Regions from separate parts of the Ciceribacter sp. L1K23 genome, predicted to be linked through region 1. Evidence: predicted binding sites of a transcription regulator. Region 1 holds the regulator's gene; the other holds the start of a gene.
What was found. Region 1 encodes PhoB, which activates phosphate uptake and scavenging genes when phosphate is short. Its sites were predicted from a motif close to TGTCATNNANCTGTCAT; they were not measured.
Positions count from the first base shown of each region.

Region 2: a site for PhoB is predicted at 1,758-1,774, ahead of J5J10_RS18495 (DUF2794 domain-containing protein). Genes of this name have one in related genera too.

Region 1 is NZ_JAGRRC010000001.1:3,346,889-3,350,294, reverse strand. Features, by position in the region: gene pstB (phosphate ABC transporter ATP-binding protein PstB) at 1-554, shown strand, start outside; gene phoU (phosphate signaling complex protein PhoU) at 596-1,309, shown strand; gene phoB (phosphate regulon transcriptional regulator PhoB) at 1,327-2,010, shown strand; gene J5J10_RS16160 (GcrA family cell cycle regulator) at 2,126-2,653, opposite strand; gene J5J10_RS16155 (aspartate aminotransferase family protein) at 3,072-3,406, shown strand, end outside.
Region 2 is NZ_JAGRRC010000001.1:3,821,080-3,824,485, reverse strand. Features, by position in the region: gene acnA (aconitate hydratase AcnA) at 1-584, shown strand, start outside; gene J5J10_RS18500 (DUF1223 domain-containing protein) at 764-1,513, shown strand; gene J5J10_RS18495 (DUF2794 domain-containing protein) at 1,795-2,193, shown strand; gene J5J10_RS18490 (GNAT family N-acetyltransferase) at 2,195-2,749, opposite strand; gene J5J10_RS18485 (aspartate-semialdehyde dehydrogenase) at 3,129-3,406, shown strand, end outside.

The DNA of each region.
Region 1 (3,406 bases):
ACGGTGAAAACATCTACGACCCGAAGGTCGATCCGGTGCAGCTGCGCGCCAAGGTAGGCATGGTGTTCCAGAAGCCGAACCCGTTCCCGAAGTCGATCTACGAGAACGTCGCCTACGGCCCGCGCATCCACGGTCTTGCCCGCAAGAAGTCGGACCTCGACGACATCGTCGCCTCCGCGCTGCAGAAGGCCGGCCTTTGGAACGAGGTGAAGGACCGCCTCGACGCGCCCGGCACCGGTCTCTCCGGCGGCCAGCAGCAGCGTCTCTGCATCGCCCGCGCCATCTCGGTGAGCCCTGAAGTGATCCTGATGGACGAGCCCTGCTCGGCGCTCGACCCGATCGCGACCGCCAAGGTCGAGGAACTGATCCACGAACTCAGGACCAATTTCACCATCGTTATCGTCACCCACTCGATGCAGCAGGCAGCCCGCGTGTCTCAGCGCACCGCCATGTTCCACCTCGGCGAACTCGTCGAGGAGAACGACACCGACAAGATGTTCACCAATCCGGACGATCAGCGCACGCAGGATTACATCATGGGTCGCTTCGGCTGATCCTCCTCACGCGCTCGTTTCAAGAACAGGAAACTCATAAAATGTCTTCCACACACATCTTATCGGCCTTCGATGAGGAACTGAAATACCTCATCCGGCGCATCTCCGAGATGGGCGGCATGGCGGAGCAGATGGTCGCCGACAGCGTCCGCGCCCTCGTGAATTCCGATGCCGCTCTCGCCCAGAAAGTAATCTCCGACGACGTAGTCATGGACGCCATCGAGCGCGAGATCGGCGACAAGGCGATCGTCACCATCGCCCGTCGCCAGCCGGTCGCTGCCGACCTGCGCGAGATCATCGGTGCTCTCAGGATCGCCAACGATCTGGAACGCGTCGGCGACATGGGCAAGAACAACGCCAAGCGCGTTATGGCGGTGCAGGGCACCGGTGTGCCGCGCAAGCTCGGCCGCGGTCTCGAACATCTCTGCGAACTGGTCCTCGTTCAGCTCAAGGAAGTGCTCGACGTCTACACGACGCGCTCGGCCGAGAAGGCCAAGTCGATCCGCGACCGCGATGACGAAATCGACGCCGTCTACACCTCGCTGTTCCGCGAACTCCTGACCTACATGATGGAAGACCCGCGCAACATCACCACCTGCACGCACCTCCTGTTCTGCGCCAAGAACCTGGAGCGCTGCGGAGACCATGCGACCAACATCGCGGAAACCATTTACTACATGACCACCGGCTCCCAGCCGGAGGGCGAACGGCCTAAGGAAGACCTGACGTCCTCGCTCGGTGCGGTCACGGAATAAGCAGGGCGGACGAAGACATGCAGCCGAAGATTGCCGTCGTCGAGGACGAGGAGGCCCTGAGCGTCCTCCTGCGCTACAATCTCGAAGCGGAAGGCTATGAGGTGGAAACGATCCTGCGCGGAGACGAGGCGGAACTTCGCCTCCAGGAGCGCGTGCCGGATCTTCTTATCCTTGACTGGATGCTTCCTGGGGTCTCGGGCATCGAGCTTTGCCGACGCCTGCGCATGCGACCCGAAACCGAGCGCCTGCCGATCATCATGCTGACGGCCCGCGGCGAGGAAAGCGAGCGCGTCCGTGGCCTTTCGACCGGCGCCGACGACTATGTCGTCAAGCCGTTCTCGACGCCGGAACTGATGGCCCGTGTCAAGGCGATGCTGCGCCGGGCCAAGCCGGAAGTGCTCTCCAGCGTGCTTCGCTGCGGCGATATCGAGCTCGACCGCGAAACCCACCGGGTCCACCGTAAGAGCCGCGAAGTCCGCCTCGGCCCGACGGAATTCCGCCTCCTCGAATTCCTGATGGCCTCGCCCGGCCGCGTCTTCTCGCGCTCGCAATTGCTGGATGGCGTTTGGGGTCACGACATCTATGTCGACGAACGGACCGTCGACGTGCATGTCGGACGCCTGCGCAAGGCTCTGAACTTCTCGAACATGCAGGATGTGATCCGCACCGTGCGCGGCGCCGGCTACTCGATGGAAGCCTGAAGCCTGCCGATCCCCACATCCCGAAAGGCCGCTCGTCGAGAGCGGCCTTTTCCATGACCGGATGCGGACATGAAAAAGGGCCCGAAGGCCCTTTGAAAATCAGGATTCTGACGGATCAGCGCGCCTGCTTGCGACGCTCCGACACCGGCTGGTAGGCCAGCTTGCCGTGGTAGCTACAGTAGGGCGATGCGTCGAGGGCCTCGCACCCGCAGAAATGGAAATCGTCCTTGGTCGGATCGCCGATCGGCCATTTGCAGGTGCGCTCGGTCAGCTCTGTCAAAATCAGCTTCTTAGAGATCGGAACGATCACGTCGTTGGCCGGCGAGAAGCGGGTTTCCTCGACGCCCTCGAACTCGGCGCCATCCTTCGAAACGAGGGCGTTGGCGGGCCGTGCAGCCGGGCGGGCAGCGACCGGACGCGGGTTGAAGGTCTGGGACCGCTGCGGTGCGGCGGGACGCTTCGTCGCCCGTGCGACCGAACTCGTTCCACCCGCCTTGACGCGCCCGGGCAGGTTGAGACGGTGAACCTTGCCGATCACCGCGTTGCGGCTCACTCCGCCCAACTGCGCCGCGATCTGGCTCGCGCTCAGACCTTCGGCCCATAATTTCTTGAGCCTTTCGACGCGCTCATCCGTCCAGTTCATGCCTGCTCTCCGCCTGTAGCATTGATGACAGAATCCATCACCGCTGCTTCGGAGGGTTCCGAAACAAAAATAACTTCGATACTGTCGGTGACTAGTTCCGCCGCATGCAGTCTAGTAATTGACGATTAACCTAGTGTGAGCCTGACTCCGTGACAAGAGTCGGCGGAATCATCGGGAATCGATTTTAAAGTTTTCCCCAACTTGCTTCCCGACGCGTTTCAAGAGCAAATTTTACCCTTGGCGAGGGTTTTCTCACACGCTTCGCCAACAAGCCCGCGAATGCGGTGTTTTGTTGACAGCAAGGGAGGAAATGGAGATAGTGCGGGCGCCGCCGCAAGGCGGCATTTTGATTTCCGGCACTTCCAACCGGTTGTCATCCCTCCGTCTCAATCCCCGCCTGCCGAAGGAGTTCCGCGCCATGGCCGAGGCATCCCCGCTCTATCAGACCTACATGCGCGCACCGCTGCGCTTCGAGCGAGGGGAAGGCGTCTGGCTCGTGACCGAGACCGGCGAACGCTATCTGGATTTCGCCGCTGGCATCGCCGTCAACTCGCTCGGCCACGCGCACCCGCATCTCGTCGAGGCGTTGAAGAACCAGGCGGACAAGCTCTGGCACCTGTCGAACCTCTATGACGTGCCGGGCCAGGAAAAGCTTGCCGAACGGCTGACGTCGGCGACCTTCGCGGACAAGGTGTTCTTCACCAATTCCGGTGCCGAGGCGCTGGAATGCGCGATCAAGACCGCGCGACGCTA
Region 2 (3,406 bases), 470 kb from region 1:
CCGACTTCAACCAGTACGGCACGCGTCGCGGCAACCACGAAGTGATGATGCGCGGCACCTTCGCCAACATCCGCATCCGCAACCACATGCTCGGCCCGAACGGCAAGGAAGGTGGCTACACCATCCACTACCCGTCGAAGGAAGAAATGTCGATCTACGACGCGGCGATGAAGTACAAGGAAGAGGGCACGCCCCTCGTCATCTTCGCCGGCGTCGAATACGGCAACGGCTCCTCCCGCGACTGGGCGGCAAAGGGGACCAACCTGCTCGGCGTCAAGGCTGTGATCGCCCAGTCCTTCGAGCGCATTCACCGCTCGAACCTGGTCGGCATGGGGGTCGTTCCCTTCACCTTCGAGGAAGGCACGACCTGGGCTTCGCTGAACCTCAAGGGTGACGAGACTGTCACCATCGAGGGCCTGGAAGGCGAGATCAAGCCGCGCGAGAAGAAGATCGCCAAGATCACCTACGGCGACGGCTCGGTGAAGGACGTTCCGCTTCTCTGCCGCATCGACACGCTCGACGAGGTCACCTACATGGAGAATGGCGGCATCCTGCAGACCGTTCTGCGCGACCTCGCCGCCTGATCGCTGACGGCTTGAAAATCGAGAATGCCGCCGCCCGTTCGGCGGCATTTTCTTTTGCAAGAACCCCGTTCCGGCTCACCCCATCGTGACTTCCCGTTGATTTTCGAAGAGGGTATGTCTCTTGCCGTCCCCGGCCCGATAGTGCATTGGGGCGAAACATCGAACGGGACGATCGGAACATGACACGTTGGCTTTTCGGATGGACGGTGGTGCTTGCGCTGGTCGCGAGCGGTTCCGTGCACGCTGGGGACAGCGTGACGCCGAAGGGTGTCGTTGAGATCTTCACCTCCCAGGGATGTTCCTCCTGCCCGGCCGCCGACAAGACGATGGGCCAGCTGATCTCGCATCCGGACATCGTCGCCCTCGCCTATCATGTCGACTACTGGAACTATCGCGGCTGGACCGACACGATGGCGTCCCCGGAACATACCGCGCGCCAGTACGGCTACGCCCACACCCTCGGTCGCAGCGGCGTTTATACGCCCCAGGCTATCCTCAATGGTCGCGAGCAGGCAAAAGGCAATGACGTGAACGCCCTGACCACCAGGCTAGAGACGCTGAAAGGCAGCGGCAAGGGCCTCGACATCGCGGTGAACGCTGCCAAGATAGGCGACGAGATCGAGATTACCGTGGGAGAAGGCGAAGGGCGGGCCGACGTGGTCGTGGCCTACTTCAAGCATCGGAGCGATGTCGAGATCGGCAAGGGAACCAACAAGGGGACCAAAGTCGCCAATTGGAACAGCGTGACGGACGTGCAGACCGTCGGCATGTGGACCGGAAAACCGATGCGCTTCGTGTTGCCGGCGAAAGTGATGGATCGGGGTGGCAGTGACGGCTTTGCCGTTCTCGTCCAGACGACGGGTCCCGATGGCCAGCCATCCGCGATTCTCGGCGCGGCTATGCTGTCGAAGTGGGGGCATCCCGGCTAGGCGAGAGGCTTGATGTCCGGTTTGGACCGGCGGTCCGGCCTGGAAGCATTGGGGGGCTGGGGGCAAGGGGTCAATGCACCAGACCGGACCTTTTGGCGCGAGCGCCAACCGGAATTGCACCATGGCTTTGGAATCAGGCGGTGTTTTGTCCAAAATTGGGCAGGACCAAAAAAGGGTATTCGCCGCGATCCGGGTGCCGCGACGGCATTCGGAAGACTTGCTTTTTCCCGGTAGTCGGGCACAGTGTCATCCATCTGTCATGTCGATGACGAGGAGATACGATGACGGATCATCCCGATGTGCCGCGCGACGGCGTTCACGATGCGGGTGCCGACGGCGCATCCATCATCGATTTACGGGAATACCGACAGAGTCTCGATCCCCTTCCGGTTACGTTTCACCGCCGCGAACTGGATGCCATCCTTTGGATCTATGGGCGGATGGTGGGCGAAGGCGAGTGGAAGGATTATGCGATCGATCACATGAAGGATCGGGCCGTCTTCTCCGTCTTCAAGCGTTCCGGCGAGCTTCCTCTCTATCGCATAGAAAAGAACCCCAAGCTGGCGGCGAAGCAGGGAGCCTTTTCGGTCATCGCAACAAACGGGCAGATCCTGAAGCGGGGCCACGACCTGAAGCAGGTGCTCAAGGTTTTCGACAAGCACATGAAGCTGGTCGAGTAAGTCAGCCGCGATAAAGCGTGCCCGGGTAGCGGTCAGGGTCTGGCGATGTCGTCGTGCCTTCGCCGAGCGGCCGCTGCATGAACACGGTGTCGAGCCAGTTTCCGTGCTTGAACCCGGTGCCGGCCATCGTTCCGACCATGGAAAAACCGCAGGCATTGTGAAGCGCGACGGATGCCGCGCTCGCCCCACCGATGACGGCCGCCATCTGCCGAAAACCGAGGTCGGTCGAAAGACGAACGAGCTCGTCAAGGAGCCGTTTGCCCAGCCCCTGGCCGCGGGCCCCTTCGGCAAGATAAATCGAATCTTCCACCAGCCAGCGATAGGCGGGACGTGTTCGAAACGCGGAGGCATAGGCATAGCCGACGACACGACCGCCTTCATCGACAGCCACGATGTAGGGATAGCCCTGCTGGACGATCGCCTCGTATCGCGACAGCATTTCGGCTGTATCGGGCGGAGAAAGCTCGTAACTCGCCGTTCCCGTCAGCACGGCATCGGCGTAGATGCGCGTAATCGAAGGGATATCGTCGGAGGTGGCGGCGCGCAGAAGCGACATGGAAGGATCTTCGAATTGGAATGACCGCTGACAGTAGCCAGAACGACGGCCGTCGCGCAACGGTGATGCGTGGACGCGAGGTGTCGCCGGAGCTTATCCTTGACTTCGTCGGAAAATCTTCTAAGAGCAGCCGTGAAAGGATTTGCGGATGCACGCGTGGCCAGTTTCCATCGTCTGCTCTTCGCGTTCGGCAGGAATTGCCGGCGTGGAATTCCGTATGTCTTCCTCATCGAAAATCACGGCCAAAACGACGACGAAAACCATCTGACGTCTCTGGCCACCGCTCTCTCCCCGGCACGGCCGGGGACAAGGAAGGCTGCTTACCCACGCGCCCTTCCCCCTCACGAAGCCGAGGAGAGAAAGAAAGAGAGCAGGATTCATGGGTTTCAAGATTGCAGTAGCGGGCGCCACCGGTAATGTCGGGCGCGAAATGTTGACCATTTTGTCGGAGCGCGGCTTTCCCGCGGACGAAGTCGTGGCGCTGGCATCGGCACGCTCCCAGGGCACGGAAGTTTCCTTCGGCGACAAGACCCTGAAGGTCCAGAACCTCGAGAACTACGATTTCTCCGACACCGATATCTGCCTGATGTCGGCCGGCGGCAGCGTCTCGCAGAAGTGGTCTCCAAAGATCGGCGCCCAAGGATGCGTCGTCATCGA